4 regions of the Mesorhizobium sp. B2-9-1 genome follow, and region 2 is predicted to be linked to each of the others. Evidence: riboswitches for the same ligand, from Rfam matches in the RefSeq annotation. Region 2 holds a riboswitch; each other region holds the start of a gene.

Region 1 (4,489 bases), on a different contig from region 2:
CGATGGTCAGCACCGCCAGGAACACCATCATCGACCAGAAGCCGAGCATGCCGAGCTTCGAGAAGGACACCGCCCACGGGAACAGGAAGGCGACCTCGAGATCGAAGATGATGAACAGGATCGACACCAGGTAGAAGCGGATGTCGAACTTCATGCGGGCGTCGTCGAACGAGTTGAACCCGCATTCATAGGCGGAAAGCTTTTCCGGGTCGGGATTGCGGTAGGCCACAAGGAACGGAGCGACGATGAGCGCCAGACCGACGATCATCGCCACGGCGATGAACAGCACGATAGGCAGGTACGAACTTAGGAGTGCGCTCATGCGGCGACTTTCCTTCGGCGGGGGCAGTTCACTTTGATTACAGCAACGGACTCTAATGCGGAAGCGTGACAGTTTAACCGCTGAACCGTTTTAACGGGCCCATGCTGCAACGCGGCGAGGGTTAGCGCAGCGGTTTCGGTGACGCAAGTCAAACGTTGTTCAAATCGCGGCGCTGGACGCCTTATCGGAAGAAACTGGTCCGATCCGCTCCTGTTTGATTTCCTTCAGCTTTTACTCCACTTTTCTCTCCTGACATATCTCCCGCCATTTGCCTGCTAGCATGACAGGAATCACCGGCTAAAAATCCAGCAGATGATCGGGCAAGGACACCTGATGAAGGACAAGATTTCGCTGGCCATGGCGAGGCGCATTTCGCTCGGCGCGCAAGGGTTCAACGACCCTAGGCCCAGTGGTATTCCGGATCGCCGCCACCTTGCACGGGTACTTTCGCGAACCGGCCTCTTGCAGATCGATTCCGTGAGCGCGGTGGTGCGCGCGCATTACATGCCGCTCTATTCGCGCCTCGGCCCCTACCCGCTTACGCTGCTCGACAATGCCGCGGTCACCCGCAAGCGCGCCGTGTTCGAATACTGGGCGCATGAGGCGTCGTTCCTGCCCGTCGAGACCTACCCTTTGATGCGCTGGCGCATGCAGCGCGCCGAGCAGGGCGACGAGATGTATCTCGGCCTGGCGAAATGGGGCCGTGAACGCAAGGAAATGATCGACGAGATATATAGAGAGGTCGCCGATCGCGGTCCGATCGCCGCCTCCGATATCGAAGGCCACAAGGGCAATGGCGGCTGGTGGGGCTGGAGCGAGGCCAAGCACGCTTTCGAATGGCTGTTCTGGGCCGGGCGCATCACCACCGCCTACCGCCGCGGCTTCGAACGCTATTACGACCTGCCCGAGCGCGTTTTGCCGCAGGCGGTCCTCGACCTGCCCGTACCCTCCGTCGAGGACGCGCATCGCGAGTTGCTACGCATCTCGGCCCGCGCCCATGGCATCGCCACCTATGGCGACCTTCGCGACTATTTTCGTCTCGCGCCGGGCGACACGAAGGATCGCATCGAGGAACTGGTCGATGCCGGCGAATTGCTGCCGGTGAAGGTCGAAGGTTGGGACAAGACCGCCTATCTCCACAAGGACGCCCGTTTTCCGCGCCGGATAGAAGCGCGTGCCCTGCTCGCCCCCTTCGATCCCGTCGTCTTCGAACGCACCAGGACCGAGAAACTCTTCGATTTCCGCTACCGCATAGAGATCTACACGCCGGCCGAGAAACGCCAATATGGCTACTACGTGCTGCCCTTCCTGCTCGGCGACCGGATCGTCGCCCGCGTCGATCTGAGGGCCGATCGCCCGGCCAGCGTGTTGCGTGTCCACGCTGCCTATGCCGAGGCCGGCGCCCCGCCCGAAACGGCCGCCCAGCTCTTCGACGAGTTGAAGCAGATGCAGGGCTGGCTCGGCCTGGAGTCAATCGAAGTGACGCCGGCCGGCGACGTCGGACCGGCGCTGGCCGACATCGCGGTGTCGTAGCTGCGCGTTGACAGGGACCTAGCCGTAAGCCTAAATCCTGACCCAGACGGTCTTCTCCCGGCAAAGGGAGGAGCCAAGAGGGAATGCGGTGCGGGCCAAAACCCAAATCCGCGGCTGTCCCCGCAACTGTAAGCGACGAGCCTCTGCCGAAAACCACTGGGATGTTCCCGGGAAGGCGGCATTCAGGGCGACGACCCGCGAGCCAGGAGACCTGCCGTCTGAGACTTTAAGTATCCGAATGCCCGGCGGGTTTTCCGGGCAAGGAGCATGGTTTTGGATCGCAACGGCAGTTTCCCGGCAAACAGTGCGGATGTTCCGTCCGAGCCCGACGCTTTGGCCGGCGTCGCCGTCATCGTCTGCTCATCCTGCCGCGACGAGACCGGGTCGGATGCGCATCCGCGCGCCGGCGCGCTGCTTGCCGAAGACACGCGTCGGGCGGCTTGCGGCGAAAAGATCGACATCCGTACCGTCGAATGCCTCGGCAACTGCAAGCGCCGGCTAAGCGCGGCGCTGCTGCGCGACGGCTGCTGGAGCTACGTCTTCGGCGATCTGAACACGACCAGCGGCGCCGATCTCGTCACCGGCGCGAAACTCTTCGCCACCTCGACCGACGGCCTGATCCCCTGGCGCGGCCGGCCCGATTCTCTCAAGCGCGGCCTGGTTGCCCGCATCCCTCCCCTCGACATGCTGAAGGACCGACCATGAACGCATCCGTTTCCCGTGTGCCCTGCACCGTCGTCACCGGCTTCCTCGGCGCCGGCAAGACGACGCTGATCCGCAACCTGCTCGAGAACGCCAAGGGCAAGCGGCTGGCGATCATCGTCAACGAGTTCGGCGATGTCGGCATAGACGGCGAGATTCTCAAAGGCTGCGGCGTCGACTCCTGTCCGGAGGAGAACATCGTCGAGCTCGCCAATGGCTGCATCTGCTGCACCGTTGCCGACGATTTCGTGCCGGCGCTCGACCGAATCCTGTCGCTCAACCCCAAGGTCGATCACATCCTGATCGAAACCTCGGGCCTCGCTCTGCCGAAGCCGCTGGTGCAGGCATTCCAGTGGCCGAGCGTGAAGAGCCGCGTGACGGTCGATGGCGTCATCGCCGTGGTCGACGGCCCGGCGCTCGCCGACGGCCGTGTCGCTTCCGATATGGATGCGCTGCAGGCGCAGCGTGCGGCGGACGATTCCCTCGACCATGACGATCCGGTCGAGGAGGTGTTCGAGGACCAGATCGCCTGCGCCGACCTGATCATCCTGTCGAAGAGCGACCTGATGGATGCGGCAGGCTCCGCCCGTGCCAACGCCGTCATCGGCGAGCATGTCGCGCGTGCCGTCAAGATCGTGCCGACAGCGCAGGGCAAGGTCGATCCGTCCGTGCTGCTCGGCCTTGGCCTTGCGGTGGAGGACGACATCGAGAACCGCAAGACCCATCACGACGACGAGCTCGACCATGAGCACGACGATTTCGATTCCTTCGTCCTCGATATCCCCTCGATCACCAATCCCGACGAGCTGGCCGAGCGCGTCGCCCTTGCCGCCGAGCAGGAAAACGTATTGCGCGTCAAAGGTTTCGTCGAGGTCGGCGGCAAGCCGATGCGGCTCCTGCTCCAGGCGGTCGGCCCACGCGTCAATCATTACTACGACCGCGCCTGGACGTCCGAGGACGATCGCCGCTCGCGGCTCGTCGTCATCGGCCTCAAGGGGCTGAACCGCCCGGCGATCGAGCGTATCCTCGCCGGCTGAGGCTAATACCAAAAAGCGATGCACATCCTCGCCACCACATCCGCTTCGCTCGACGACCTCGCCGAGCCGATCGACCTCAGGCAGGCGCCTGCGGATGTCGTGGCACTGTCTTTTACCGACAGCGATCTCGCCGGCCTGGCCACCGCCTGGACGGCGGATGCGGGGCGGCTACCATCGATGCGGTTGGCGGCGCTGCGCGACCTTCGGCACCCGATGTCGGTGGACCTGTGGATCGACAGCGTCGCCCGCCACGCCAGGGTGGTGCTGGTGCGCATCCTCGGCGGCTATGACTGGTGGCGCTATGGCTGCGACCAGCTCGCCGCGGTCGCGCGCGAGCGCGGCATCAAGCTGGCATTGCTGCCCGGCGAAAGCCATGACGAGGACCAGCGGCTGATCGAAGCCTCGACCCTGCCGCGTGCCGAGTTGGACGCTCTGCTCGGCTATTTCCGCGAAGGCGGCCCGGCGAATATGAGCGCGCTGGTGCAAAGGCTGGCAAGGCTTGCGGGGTCGGATGCGGCCGTGGCCGAACCGGTCAGCGTGCCGAAGGCGGGGTATTATGAGCCGGGTCTGGGAGTTGTCGAAAAGCCAGTCCTGTCGAGCGTCGGCGATCCTTCGCCCCCCCCTCTGTCCTGCCGGACATCTCCCCCTCAAGGGGGGAGATCAGCTGTCACCCAAGCCGGCTCTATCTCTGCTTCGTCAAATATCGAGCTACTTGAAACATCTACAGTTGGCGAAACCGTCGACCACAGAACAATCTCCCCCCTTGAGGGGGAGATGTCCGGCAGGACAGAGGGGGGGGCGACGGAACTCGACGCTGGCAACCTCAGCGCCCCGGCTATCCCCATCCTCTTCTACCGCTCGATGCTGTTGGCGGCAGACGTAGCGCCGATCAACG
Region 2 (4,489 bases):
CGCCTCGAAAGCCATGCCGGCCGACATCGAACCGTCGCCGATGACGGAAATGACATTGTTGCGGCCGCCCGACAAGTCGCGCGCCATGGCCATGCCGAGACCGGCCGAAATGGAGGTCGAGGAATGCGCGGCGCCGAACGGGTCGTATTCGCTCTCGACCCGCCGGGTGAAACCAGAGAGGCCGCCTTCCTGGCGCAGCGTACGGATGCGGTCGCGGCGGCCAGTCAGGATCTTGTGCGGATAGGCCTGATGGCCGACGTCCCAGATCAGCCGGTCCTGCGGCGTGTTGAAGACATAATGCAGCGCGACGGTCAGTTCGACGACGCCGAGGCCGGCGCCGAGATGACCGCCGGTCTGCGACACGGCATCGATCAGCTCGGCGCGGAGTTCCGCGGCAAGCTGCGGCAGCGCGCTCTCATCAAGCGTCCGCAAATCCGCCGGAATGCGGACCTTGTCGAGCAGCGGCGTGTCTGGCTTCACTCGGGGCGCGTCCTGCCTTATCGATCGAACACGGCGCTACCAGCAGATTGCGCCATAATCATGCGCGGGAATAGTCCGCCGGCGGGCGAATGTAAATGCGCGCCAGTGACGCGTGCTACGCTGCAAGGTGTATTGAGATTCAGGTCAGGCCGCGCCGAAAATGATGGATTCCGAGAACCGGAGCGGAGCGTACTCAAAGTACGTGAGCACCGGAAGCGCAGGAAACCGGCATTTGCAGGCCGGCCTCACCTGAATATCAACACACCTTAGTTCTCGGGCAGCGGAATGAACTCCTCCTCATCGCCGGGAACGATATCGAAGCGACCCGTCTTCCATTCCTGCTTGGCCTGCTCGATGCGTTCCTTGGAGGACGACACGAAATTCCACCAGATGTAGCGTTTGGAGCCGAGTGAAGCGCCGCCGAACAGCATGAAATGCGCGCCGCGCTCGGAGGAAACGACGATCTCCTCGCCCGGCTTGAACACCAGGAGCCGCTCGGCCGGGAAAATATCGCCAGCAATCCAGACGTTGCCCTCCAGCGTGTAGATGGCGCGCTCCTCGGCATCGGCCGGAATCTTCACGCTGGCACCGGCGGCCAGCCTGAGATCGGCGTAGAGCGTGTCCGATGCGGTCGCCACGGGCGAGCGCAGGCCGGAGAACTCGCCGATGACGACGCGACCGCTGACACCCTCGGCATCGATCTGCGGCAAGCGGGCCACCGACGTGTTCGCGAACACCGGGGCAATCTCCTCCTTGCCGTCGGGCAGCGCCAGCCAGGTCTGCAAGCCGGAGACCGACATCGGCGCGCCGCGCAATTCCTGTGGCGTGCGCTCGGAATGGACGATACCGCGCCCGGCAGTCATCAAATTCACATCGCCCGGCGCGATCACCATTTCGGTGCCGAGCGAATCCCGATGCCTGATCCTGCCGTCGAACAGGTAGGTGACGGTGGAAAGGCCGATATGCGGATGCGGACGCACGTCGAGCGCATGGCCGGCGCGCAGGATCGCCGGGCCCATGCGGTCGAAGAAGATGAACGGCCCGACCAGCCGGCGCTTCGCCGTCGGAAGAGCGCGGCGCACCTCGAAGCCGCCAATGTCCTTGGCGTTCGGAACGACCATCAGCTCGATCTGGTCGCAGGCGAAGGCATCGCCGGATTCAGGGTCGTTTCCCGGAAAAAAGCTCATGTCGGATCCTCAGGCGAAACGCAGCGCCGACCTGGCCTTCGCCTTGGCAGCTTCTTCCTCGCGGTTGCGCGGTTCCTGGTTGGTTTCGAGCGAATCGATCAATTCGCGCGCGACAGCCGCGATCGCCTCGACGGCATGGTAGAAGGCATGCTCGTTGCGCTTGGACGGCTTGGTCGAGCCGCTCAGCTTGCGCACGAACTGAAGTGCGGCGTCATGCACTTCGTCATTCGTCGCCGGCGGCTCGAAATTGGCCAAGGTCTTGATGTTGCGGCACATGGCTTGAACTCCTTACCTGCTTTCTTTGCCCTTACCCGGTCTGAGATCATCCGCTGAGGTGTTGAGATTCAGGTCAGGCCGAGCCGAAAATGGTGGTTTCCGAGAACCGGAGCGGAGCGTACTTGAAGTACGTGAGCACCGGAAGCGCAGGAAGTTGCCATTTGCAGGCCGGCCTCACCTGAATATCAACACCTCAGTCGGCGTCCAGCGGCTCCGTTCCCACCGGCTTGCCGTCGCGCGACAGCCTGATCTTCTCGACCTTGTCCTCGGCCGCTTTCAGCAGCCGGTCGCAATGCGCCTTCAGCGCTTCGCCGCGCTCATAGATCTTGATCGACTGGTCGAGCGGGACGTCGCCGCGCTCGAGATCATCGACGATCTTCTCCAGCGCGTCGAGCGCCTGTTCGAAGCTCATCGCCTTGACGTCCTCATTGCCTTCCAATGCCATACCCTATCCCTTCATCAGCCGCCCGACATGGGCGGCGACTGAAAATGCCAGTCCCTGCAGATCGTAGCCGCCTTCCAGCAGGCTGACGAGCCTGTTGGAGCTGTGGCGGCCGGCGCGCTCCATCAACTGGCCGGTCGCCCAATCGAAATCGTCCTCGGTCAGGTTGATCTCGGCCAGCGGATCGCGGTGGTGCGCATCGAAGCCGGCGGAAATGATGATCAGGTCCGGCGCGAACGCGTCGATGGACGGCAGCACGCGCGACAGGAAGGCGTCGCGGAACAGGTCGCTGCCGGTCTGCGGCGCAAGCGGCGCATTGACGATGTTGCCGGCGCCGGTCTCGTCCTTCGCGCCGGTGCCTGGGTAAAGCGGCATCTGGTGCGTCGAGCAGTAGAGAACCGACGGATCATCCCAGAAGATGTCCTGGGTGCCATTGCCGTGATGGACGTCCCAGTCGACGATGGCGACGCGTTCGGCCTGATGCTTGTTCTGGGCGTAGCGGGCGGCGATCGCCGCCGTGTTGAACAGGCAAAAGCCCATCGCGGTGGTCTTTTCGGCATGATGTCCAGGCGGACGGGCGGCGACGAAAACGTTTGCCGCACGACCCTCGAAGACGTCGTCCACCGCCGCATTGGCACCGCCGATCGCGGTGATCACGGCCTGCCAGCTTTTCGGGCTGGCGCTGGTGTCGGCGTCGATCGAAACGATCCCGCTCTCAGGGATCGCCGCGCGCACGCGCTCGACGAAATCCTCGGGATGCGCATAGAGGATCGTTTTCTCGTCGCCTTCCGGCGCCTTGACGCGGTCGAGCGCCGCAAAAGCCTCGTCGTCCAGCACGCGCTCGATGGCGCGCAGGCGGTCGGGCCGCTCGGGGTGACCGGGCGGGGTGAGGTGTTCGAGGAAGATCGGATGCGTGTAGAGACGGGTGGCCATGGCGCCTAATCTAGGGACCTACGACCGCAATGACCATGTTTGGCAGCCGAATGGCTGGGGAAAATCGCGTCTTGCCGTGTCGCTAACGCCATTGGCGTGGCCCAAGCTTAGCTGTAAGGTCGCGCCGCTGCCTGGTGCCCGCGACGCGGGAGAATCGGGAACACGGTTGAACTCCGTGGCGTGCCCAACACTGTAAGGGGGACCGCGCCGGCAAACGCCACTGTCGAAGACGGGAAGGCGCCGGATGCGGGACGATCCCGAGCCAGAAGACCGGCCCGGCAGACATGGTTTACCGCTTGGTCAGGCGGGGGACTGCTTGTCGCAAGGGGAAAAGCGATGACGGCAGCAGCGATCGCCACGAGCGGCGACGACTTTGACCAACTGGCGCGCGACGCGGTTTACCGGGCCATGTTCACCAGGCGCGACGTGCGCAGCCATTTTGTGCCCGACGATCTCGATGACAGCGTGCTGGCGCGGCTCATCACCGCCGCGCATCACGCGCCGTCTGTCGGCTATATGCAGCCGTGGAATTTCATCGTCATCCGCGACGCCGCGAGGCGGCGGCAGGTACGTGATCTTTTTCTCGCCGCGCGCGAGCAGGAATTGCCGGCGATCGAGGCGGAACGGCAGGCGCTCTACCGTAAGCTGAAGCTCGAAGGCATCTGCGAAAGCGCGCTCAACCTGTGCATCACCTGCGACCGGCAGCGCTCGAAGGACTCGCCGCTCGGGCGCTGGCACAATCCGGAGATGGATCTCTACAGCACCGTCTGCGCGGTGCAGAATTTCTGGCTGGCGGCGCGGGCCGAAGGTGTCGGCGTCGGCTGGGTGAGCATCATCGAGACCGAAGCGCTGAAGCGGCTTCTCGCGATCCCCGAGCATGTCATGCCGATCGCCTATCTCTGCGTCGGCCGCGTCTCGGAATTCGCGCCGAAGCCGGACCTTGAGGCGCATGGCTGGGGCAAGCGCCTGCCGCTGCCCGAACTGGTCATGAGCGAGACGTTTCGCGGCGCCGGCGAGGCGCCGCTTAAATCGGCAATCGCAAAGCTTGGCGGCCCATCAAAGCCATGATCAGGCGGCCCTCGGCGTATCCCAGCGCGAGCCGCCGCCAAAAGAGCCCAGTGCCTTGTCGCGCAATTCCCTGAATTTGGACGAGGTCTCGGCGAGCCGGCGG
Region 3 (4,489 bases), on a different contig from region 2:
CAGTTCCTTGAGGTGAAAGCTGACATTGGACGGCGAGACCTCGACCTGCTCGGCGAGCGAGCCGGCGGCAATGCCTCCCGGGCCGGCAACGACCAGCAGCCGCAGCAGGCGCAGCCGTGTTTCCTGCGACAGCGCGCCAAAGGCGGTCAGGGCTTGACGTTCATCCACGTTTCAACAATCCTTGAAATATTGAAATGAGGAATAGCCGACATGCTCTCTTCCGACAACCGGAAAAATGTGGCCCCAATCGACCCCTCCGACCTGACGATCGGCGATCTGCTGGTTGCGCTGGCCGATCATACGGACACGCCGCTGGTGTTCCGCTGTGGCGGGCGGCCGGTAAAGCCGGGCTATCATGTCACCGAGGTGAAAGCGGGGCAGTTCGCGGCGCTGGATTGCGAAGCGAACCCGGAATCATGGTCTGAAATCTTCGTCCAGCTGTGGGACGTGGACGAGGGCGGGCCGGTCCATATGCCGGCCGGCAAATTCGCCGCGATCATCCGCAAGGTGGCGGATCATGTGGCGCTCGATCAGGCGGCGAAGCTGACCTTCGAGGTCAGCGACGGCCTGCGCCCCATCGAACTGCACCGGGCAGCCCAGCCGAGCCTTGTTGGCGGGACCGTCGAGGTCGAGCTGTCGCCACGGCCGGCAAGCTGCAAGCCGCGCGACCGCTGGCTGGAAGAACAGAAGGCGGCAAGTGGCTGCGGAGCGAGCCGCTGCTGTTGAGCCCGCGAATGGTGACGCGCCGCGCCTGATCAAAACCGGATCATGCCATTGGCCTGCAATAAATAGAGGCCCACGAGAACGATGGCGATCAGCGCCACCCAAACAGCTGTCTTGCTCATCCGCGAAATCCTGTTGATCGGCGATAGTGAACGCGCGCGCTACGGTTGTGTTCCCGATATGCCGGGTTGCACATCGCCTAGGCAGGATCAAGTCACGAATTGCTGGACGACGAGCGTCCGTGCATAGTGGCGGCAATGGCGCCTGGTCGATGAAGATGGCTATGGATGACAAAGCGGACAATCCGGGCGTGGCGGTGTTCCCGCCGCTGCTCTTTCTCGTGGCGCTGATCGCGATGCTGGCGCTGCGCTATGTCTGGCCGCTGGCGATCGGCGGCCGCCCGCTGACCATCGTGCTCGGCATAGTGCTGGCAGTACTGGCGGTTGCGATCATCGCCTGGGGACGCTCGATCATGTTGCGCGGCGGCACCAATGTGAACCCGACGCTGCCGACCACCGCGATCATCACCGGCGGCCCGTTCGGCTTCACCCGCAACCCGCTCTATGTCGGCCTGATGGGGCTGCTTCTCGGGATCGGGCTGCTCTTTGACAGCTGGTGGGCCGTCATCGCGACCATCGCGAGCTTCCCCATCCTGCATTACGGCGTGGTGCTGCGCGAGGAGGCCTATCTGGAACGCAAGTTCGGCGAACCCTACCGCGCCTACAGGGCGAGCGTGCGCCGATACCTTTGAGCATCAGTCCTTCGGCACGTTGCTGTAGAGCGCCACGCCGACGCGGTCGTTGCGCCGCCACCGCACCAAAGCGCGATAGGCCGTATCGTCGGCCGGGACCTCGAGCAGGAAGCGGTCCGGGATCTCCACATCTGCGCCAACGCGCAATTCCGCGCCCTGCTCGTGCTGATTTCTGACCGAGCAACCGATCCTGACGCCGGCGGCGATGATCGTGGCTTGCTTGAGCACGAATTCGCGCGCATGAAGACGTCGCTCGGTCTCGGGAAAACTGGCCATATCCGGCGGGCTCCTCAGGCAAGGCTCTCCTCGCCATGGGGCCGCACCATAGCAGCGAAGCGTTTCCGTTCCGTTAGCGATCACTGAAACGGTGGTGTGCCGGCTTGATATGCCGGCCGGGTCCACGGATGGAGCGTTCACGCCTGAGCGTTCAGCCGGCGACAGTGACGCCGCTCGCGCGCAGCACCCAGCGGCGGCCGTCGCCGCGGAACTCGGTGAGCGACAGCGGCTCGATGTCGATCTTCCAGACCGAGGAAAGCGGCGCGCCGAGCACATGCGCCATGGTGGCGCGGATCGGCACGGCATGCGTCACCGCGATGGTGTGACCGCTCTCGCCGGCCAGCCGCTCCATCAGCGCAGCACCCCGCCGGGCGACGGCGGCGAGCGATTCACCGCCATGAGGCGCCGCGTCTGCGTCGGCGAGCCAGGCCGCCATGCCTTCGGGATCCTCGACCTGCACCTCCTCGAAACTTTTGTCGGCCCAGCGTGCGAAATCCTGCTCGGCAAGCAGCGGCTCGATCGCCGCGTCAAGGCCGAGCGCCTCGGCCGTCCGCCGCGCGGCCAGCGCCGGACTTGTCCAGACACGGTCGGCGCGACGCAGCGAAGCGGCCAGCGCGCCGGCGCGATCGAGGGCGCGCGGCTCCGGCGGCTCATCGTTCGGAAAGCGGCCCTTGCGCATGCCGGGCGTCGCTCCGCTTGCGATCATCGTCAGGCGGGCAAGCATGAAAAACTCCGTGGCCCAGCGAAAAACAGGCCTCACGTAGCCGTGCCGCCATTACATGTCGTTGACAGGCGAACGAAGTGCTGACAAGTGTCTTAGTGCTATACGGGATTGGAAGCCGGTGCGAGTCCGGCACGGTCGCGCCACTGTGATCGGCACCAGCCGAAAGTCAGGCCTTATTCCGCAGCATCGTTCGATCAACGGGACGCAGTATCCCACGGGAGGTCAATATGTCCGACACCACCTTCGCCCCCAGCTACGGCCCGGTTGCGATTCCGGTCCGCGAGCTTCTGCCCTGGGCCATCCTCGGCGGGCTGCTTTTGATGCTGGCGATCTATTTCGTCGGCGCGGAAGAAGGCGCGACCTCGCTGATCCGCGGCACCTATGTGCACGAATTCGTGCATGACGGCCGACACCTGCTCGGCTTCCCCTGCCACTAAAGCGGTACAGCATCGCTGAACCCGCTTTCGATTCTGATCTAACGCAATTCCGGACGGAAAACCGCTACGCACTTTTCCTGGAATTGCTTGGAGGGATTAGTGACATGGTTGGAAAACTTTTGCTGCGCGGCATGCTTGTCGGGCTGGTCGCCGGGATTCTGGCGTTCGCCTTCGCCCACGTCTATGGCGAGCCGCAGGTCGACAAGGCGATCGCCTTCGAGGAACAGCAGGCCCAGGCCGCCGGCGGGGCGCCGGAGCCCGAGATGGTCAGCCGCGCCACGCAAGCCGGCATCGGCCTGGCAACCGGCGTGCTGATCTATGGCGCCGCGCTTGGCGGGCTGTTCTCGCTGGTCTTCGCCTACGCCTATGGCCGGCTGGGCTCGCTGGGACCGCGCGGCACCTCGGCGCTGCTGGCGTTGCTCGGCTTTCTGGCCGTGATCGTGGTGCCCGGCCTCAAATATCCGGCCAACCCGCCCGCGGTCGGCAATGCGGAAACGATTGGCTACCGCACCGAGCTGTTCTTCATCATGATCGTCGTCTCGATCGCGGCGATGGTGGCGGCGGTGGGTCTGGCGCAGCGTCTGTGGAAGCAGCTCGGCGCCTGGAACGCCTCGATCGTGGCCGGGCTCGCCTTCCTCGTCGTCTTCGCTTTGGTGAAGGCGGCGCTGCCCGACATCAACGAGGTGCCGGAGAACTTCTCAGCGACCGTGCTGTGGCAATTCCGCGTCGCCTCGCTCGGCATCCAGCTGGTGCTGTGGACCGTCGTCGGGCTCGGCTTCGGCGCGGTTGCCGAACGCGTGGTCGCGGTGCGCGACCAGCGCAGCCCGGCACGCCGCTACGCCTGAAATCCGATGCGTTGGCCGCCACTGTTTCGCGCCCTGGCGGCCAAAGCGGCTCAACGGTCGGTACGACCGCAGAGCCACTTTGGTCTTTTGTTTTCTCGCAATTCCAGACGGAAAACCGCCGCACACTTTTCCTGGAATTGCTCGGTTGCTCAACGGTCGATACGACCGCAGAGCCACTTTGGTCTTTTGTTTTCTCGCAATTCCGGACGGAAAACCGCCGCACACTTTTCCTGGAATTGCTCGGTTGCGGCGCTGCTCGCATTTGTGGCCGCCACATCCGCGCAAGCGCATAGCGGATCCTCGGCCCCACCTCCTCCGGGCATCCAGATCCCCAGCCTGACCCACGGCCAGATGGCCGTCATCGCGCGCTATCGCGGCGATATCCTCGACCTCGCCCAGCGCCAGACCACGACCGACCCGACCTTCCGCCGGCTCTACAATCACGGCAATCTGCAATTCACCTATTGCCTCTGGGGCTTGATGCCGGGCAGCCTCGGCGACGAGGAAAGCCCGTTCAACGAATGCAGCCACGCCTATCTCGCCACCGCCAAGGCGCTGCTCACCTATATGGCCACGATGCCTTCAGCTGAACGGGGTGCGAAGGCGCTGATCTCGGACATCGATGCCGAGATGGTGCGCAGCGGCGCGTCGTGGATCCTGTGCCAGTATAGCGGCGAGGCCTTCAGCACCGGCGCGGTCGTCGAGCCACGCTGGCGCGACATCTTCTTCCACT
Region 4 (4,489 bases), on a different contig from region 2:
TGTCCGGAGACCGGCAGCCACTTGTTCCAGATCGTGTTGACGGTCCGGCGGATGGTCGAGATGTGCTCGCGATGCGAGAACACCGCATATTTCTGCGCCGGCACCCGCACGCGTTGGAAATCCTTCGGCAGGTCGGAGAAGTCCAAAACCTCGACGCCGACGACATAGTCGAAATTGCCGGCATCGTCGCCATTCGTGCACACGCCGTAGAAGACGCCGGGCACCTCGCCCGGAATGTTGCCGATATAGGGGGCGAAGCGCTGCCACTGCATCGGAATGCCGGCGCTGGTCTCGCAGCTGTAGCGCTCGCCGAGCCCGGCGACGAGGAAGGGGCGGCTGGTCTCGAAGCGCGGCGGCTCGAGTGCGGTGAGAAGCGAACTGTCCATCAGTATGGGCTCCACAAGATCGAGGTTTTCGGTCGAGCCTTGCGCGCGCACCAACTCCGGCGTGGTGCCGAACTCATCGCGAAAGGCCCGCGTGAACGCCTCATGCGAGCCGTAGCCGGCATCGAGCGCGACCGAGAGAATGTCGCGCGCGCCGCCGGCCAGCTTGCGCGCCGCTTCGCTCAAGCGGCGTGCCCGCATGTACCCCATGACCGACCGTCCTGTGGCCGCGCCGAAGGCGCGCGTCACATGGAAGCGCGACACGCCGCTGCTTGCCGCTATCTCGTCAAGGCTGATGGCGTCGGGCAGGTGGCTTTCGACAAACCACAGCGCTTTCTCAGTCGGGTTCATGGCTCCTCGCATTTGGCTCGGCGACACTAGCCCCCGCGCCGCCGGCCAGTTTGATCGAAATTGCGCTTTGAGCGAAGTCGAACGAGTTGACAAGCCACGGCAATGTATTCTAGCTGGTAATGTTATTACATATCAAAGGGAAATAAACGACTTGCGGCAACGACCCAGCGATCCTGCCATGTCTTTCGCACGAGGGGCGGACGAAGGCCCGTTGCGACTCGCACGGGGACAACCTACGATAGCTGCGTCATGGTCCCCGAGCCGCAAGGCGAGGGGTGAAAAGGGAACACGGTGAGGCTCATCCGAGTCGAGGCCGTGGCTGCCCCCGCAACTGTGAGCGGCGAGCTCCATCCGAAACGCCACTGGCCGGCAAGGCTGGGAAGGCGGATGGCGTAACGACCCGCGAGCCAGGAGACCTGCCATCGACACGAGTTGACCGGACGGGGTGTGCCGGGAGGAGACGCGGACACCGGTCTTGTCGGCCGGTTCGTCCGGCATCCTTCCGCCGCCATTTTTGGAAAGTGACGGAAATGCCGGACGTCTTTAGCCATCGCATCATCGTCTGTTCGCTGTGCCGCGATACCGTGACCGGGCGTAGGTCCGGCGGGGATTTGTGCGCCGACCTTCGCTCAAGGCTTGCCGAGACTTTGGCGTCGTCATTTGCTGTCGAAACCGTCGACTGCATGGCCGGCTGCTCGCGCCCGCTGACCGTGGCCTTCAACGCGCAAGGCAAGGCCAGCTATCTCTTCGGTTCCATCGACAGCGGCACCGACGCCGGCGCGCTGGTCGAATTTGCCAGGCTCTATGCCTCGCTGCCCGACGGCTGGTGCAATTCCGGCCAGCGCCCGGCAAGGCTCGCCGGCAAGATACTGGCGCGCATCCCCACCGCGGGCAAGGCCAGGGAGCTGGTCCGGTGAGCGCGCTCCTGCTCGAAGCCCGCGATTTGCGCGCCACGGCAAATGGCCGGACGTTGGTCGAGGATGTCAGCCTGTCGCTGGCGGCGGGCGAGCGGCTGGCCATCATCGGCCCCAATGGCGCCGGCAAGACAACTCTGCTGCGCATGTTATGCGGGGCGTTGTCGCCGAGCCGCGGCGAGGTTCGCCTTGCCGGACGCCGGCTGGATAGGATCACCGCCGCCGAACGGGCGCTCAGCATCGCCGTCGTCGGTCAGACGGACCAGCCGGATCCGCGCCTTGCGCTCATCGACTATGTCGAGCTTGGCCGTGTCCCGCACGCCGGTCTGAGGCGCCGGCACGACGATCGCGACATCGTCGTCGAGGCGCTGCGCCGGACTGGGCTGTTGCCGTTGCTCGCGCGCACCGTCGGCTCGCTCTCCGGCGGCGAGCGCCAGCGCGCGCAGCTCGCCCGCGCCATCGCGCAGGAGCCGAAAATCCTGTTTCTCGACGAGCCGACCAACCATCTTGACCCGCGCGCTCGCGGCGAGCTGCTCGAGCTGGTGGCCGAGTTCAACATGGCCGTGGTCGCCGTGCTGCACGATCTTGCGCTGGTGGCGCCCTTCGCCACCAGCGTCGCGGTGATGAGCAACGCCCGGCTGCACGCCCTGGCTCCGCCGCGCGAGGCGCTGGCGCAGCCGCTTGTCCGCGAGGTGTTCGGCATCGACGTGCTGCGCCTGCGGCACCCGACCGAGGATCGCGAGCTCACCGTCTTCGAGCTTCCCATGCGCGCTTCCTCGCCGTCCTGAACCTGCACACCCCAACAAGGAGCATCATCTCGTGAAACGCCTCGCCTTGTCGCTGGCCCTGTCGCTCGTCGCCTCGGCCGCCTTCGCTTTCCCGGTCACCGTCGACAGCTGCGGCAAACCGCTCACCTTCGATGCGCCGCCGAAACGCGCCGTCATCCAGGATCTCAACATGGCCGAGATGGCTTTCGCGCTGAAGCTGCAGCCGTCGATCGTCGGGCTCACCGGCATCACCGGCTGGTACAAGGTCGGCCCTGAGTTCAAGTCCGAGCAGGGCGCCATCCCGGAGCTGGCGCCAAAATATCCGATGCTCGAAAACCTCGTCGCCGTGCAGCCTGATTTCTTCTTCGCCGGCTGGTATTACGGCATGAAGCCGGGCGGCGAGGTGACGCCCGACACGCTTGCCCCGCATGGCATCAAGACGCTGGTGCTGACCGAGAGCTGCGTCCATCTCGACAAGAACCGGCCCGCCGCCTCGATGGATCTGCTTTATGGCGACGTCGAGAAGTTGGGCAAGATCTTCGGCAAGCAAGCGGAGGCCGAAAAGCTGGTCGACGGCTGGAAGGCCGAGCTCGCCGGCATCATGGCGAAGGTGGGTGGCCGCAAGGGCACGCGCGTCTTCCTCTACGATTCCGGCGAGGACAAGCCCTTCACCGCCGGCAAGTTCGCCATCCCCAACGCCATGATCGCCGCCGCCGGCGGCGAAAACATCATGGCCGACATGGAGACGAGCTGGGGCAACACCGACTGGGAGACGGTCGCCTCGCGCAATCCCCAGTTCCTCATCCTGCTCGATTACCAGGATGGCGGCGGCTACAGGAAACTGCTCGATTTCCTTAAAGACCATCCTGCGATGAAAGAGACGGACGCGGTCAGGAACGAGCGCTTCGTAGCGCTGCGCTACGCCGAGCTGACGCCCGGACCCGCCAACATCGAGGCGATCGGCAAGATCGCCAGGGCCATGCATCCGGAAGCGTTTTAGGTCTGAGGCACGAATGAGCCGGGAGTGTTGCCGTTGATGGATAGCCTGCCTTGGAGAATGGCGAAAACGCCCCTCATTTCGTCATCCACGGGCGGAGCAAGGAGCGAAGCGACGCGGCGCAGAGCCGAGGATCCATTCCGTGGCTTTCGGGCGTTGCAACCGTGCGGAATTCTACGCCGTCGCTCTCCGCGCGCCAGGTCACGGAATGGACTCCAGGGTCTCCGCGACGGCGCTTCGCGCCTGCTTCGCCCTGGAATGACGAAGTCGCGGAGACCCCCGCTAATCCCGAACGCCGGTATCGCCGCGGCAGGTCCCATGCCGTGAATTTGCGCCATACCCCATTCATCCTGGCGATGGCGCTGGGCGCTATCCTGCTGGTAGCGCTCGCGCTGCTTTCGATCGCCTATGGCTCGACGCTGATACCTTTGCGCGAGGTCGTCGGCGCGCTGGCGCATGCGGCTGGGCTCGACAGCCGCGGCCCATCGGGCCCGGTCGGCAGCATCGTCGTCGACCTGAGGCTGCCGCGCACGCTGCTGGCGATGACCGTCGGCGCCGGCCTCGGCGTCGTCGGCGCGCTGCTGCAGACCGTCACCCGCAATGACCTCGCCGACCCGTTCCTGTTCGGCCTCTCCTCGGGCGCGGCAGCCGGCGCCGTTTCGGTCATCACCGTCTTCGGCGACAGTTTCGGCATCTGGACGCTCCCGCTCGCCGCCTTCACAGGCGGCATGCTGGCGGCGGCGATCGTGCTTCTGTTGGTGTCGCGGGTGAGGGGTCAGGGGCCGGAGCGGCTGATCCTTGCCGGCCTCGCCGTCTCGTTCATGTTCACCGCGCTGACCAACTACCTCGTCTTCGCCGGCGACCAGCGCGCCGCGCATTCGGTGTTGTTCTGGACCATGGGCGGACTTGGTCTCGCTCGATGGGACAATATCGGCCTGGCGGCGCTGGGCGCCGGCATCATCCTCGCCTACGGCCTGTGGAACCACCGCCGCTTCGATGCCTTTCTCGCCGGTGAAAGCGCCGCCGAGAGCGTTGGCGTGCCGGTGGCGAGGATGCGCCGCACGACATTCCTCGTCG

What was found. A riboswitch is a leader RNA that binds a small molecule or an ion and turns the genes downstream of it on or off. The one in region 2 is predicted to bind cobalamin.
Region 1: another riboswitch for cobalamin. It lies ahead of FJW05_RS00565 (DUF1636 family protein); the one in region 2 lies ahead of bluB (5,6-dimethylbenzimidazole synthase).
Region 3: another riboswitch for cobalamin. It lies ahead of FJW05_RS11955 (CbtB domain-containing protein); the one in region 2 lies ahead of bluB (5,6-dimethylbenzimidazole synthase).
Region 4: another riboswitch for cobalamin. It lies ahead of FJW05_RS10095 (DUF1636 family protein); the one in region 2 lies ahead of bluB (5,6-dimethylbenzimidazole synthase).

What each region holds. Positions count from the first base shown of each region.
Region 1 covers NZ_VFTP01000001.1:110,927-115,415, reverse strand. The annotation lists gene FJW05_RS00575 (NADH-quinone oxidoreductase subunit A) at 1-322, opposite strand, end outside; gene FJW05_RS00570 (winged helix-turn-helix domain-containing protein) at 656-1,855, shown strand; cobalamin riboswitch at 1,886-2,089, shown strand; gene FJW05_RS00565 (DUF1636 family protein) at 2,129-2,560, shown strand; gene cobW (cobalamin biosynthesis protein CobW) at 2,557-3,594, shown strand; gene FJW05_RS00555 (cobaltochelatase subunit CobN) at 3,613-4,489, shown strand, end outside.
Region 2 covers NZ_VFTP01000013.1:122,644-127,132, forward strand. The annotation lists gene dxs (1-deoxy-D-xylulose-5-phosphate synthase) at 1-480, opposite strand, end outside; gene FJW05_RS20775 (pirin family protein) at 747-1,667, opposite strand; gene FJW05_RS20780 (DUF2277 domain-containing protein) at 1,677-1,943, opposite strand; gene FJW05_RS20785 (exodeoxyribonuclease VII small subunit) at 2,137-2,388, opposite strand; gene FJW05_RS20790 (histone deacetylase family protein) at 2,392-3,318, opposite strand; cobalamin riboswitch at 3,434-3,612, shown strand; gene bluB (5,6-dimethylbenzimidazole synthase) at 3,655-4,386, shown strand; gene FJW05_RS20800 (hypothetical protein) at 4,387-4,489, opposite strand, start outside.
Region 3 covers NZ_VFTP01000004.1:365,189-369,677, forward strand. The annotation lists gene FJW05_RS11930 (metalloregulator ArsR/SmtB family transcription factor) at 1-168, opposite strand, end outside; gene FJW05_RS11935 (DUF6428 family protein) at 211-726, shown strand; gene FJW05_RS11940 (isoprenylcysteine carboxylmethyltransferase family protein) at 1,007-1,474, shown strand; gene FJW05_RS11945 (PilZ domain-containing protein) at 1,478-1,750, opposite strand; gene FJW05_RS11950 (histidine phosphatase family protein) at 1,902-2,474, opposite strand; adenosylcobalamin (AdoCbl) riboswitch at 2,558-2,701, shown strand; gene FJW05_RS11955 (CbtB domain-containing protein) at 2,702-2,911, shown strand; gene FJW05_RS11960 (CbtA family protein) at 3,016-3,756, shown strand; gene FJW05_RS11965 (hypothetical protein) at 4,108-4,489, shown strand, end outside.
Region 4 covers NZ_VFTP01000004.1:33,220-37,708, reverse strand. The annotation lists gene FJW05_RS10100 (AraC family transcriptional regulator) at 1-734, opposite strand, end outside; cobalamin riboswitch at 968-1,173, shown strand; gene FJW05_RS10095 (DUF1636 family protein) at 1,265-1,651, shown strand; gene FJW05_RS10090 (ABC transporter ATP-binding protein) at 1,648-2,436, shown strand; gene FJW05_RS10085 (ABC transporter substrate-binding protein) at 2,468-3,415, shown strand; gene FJW05_RS10080 (iron ABC transporter permease) at 3,769-4,489, shown strand, end outside.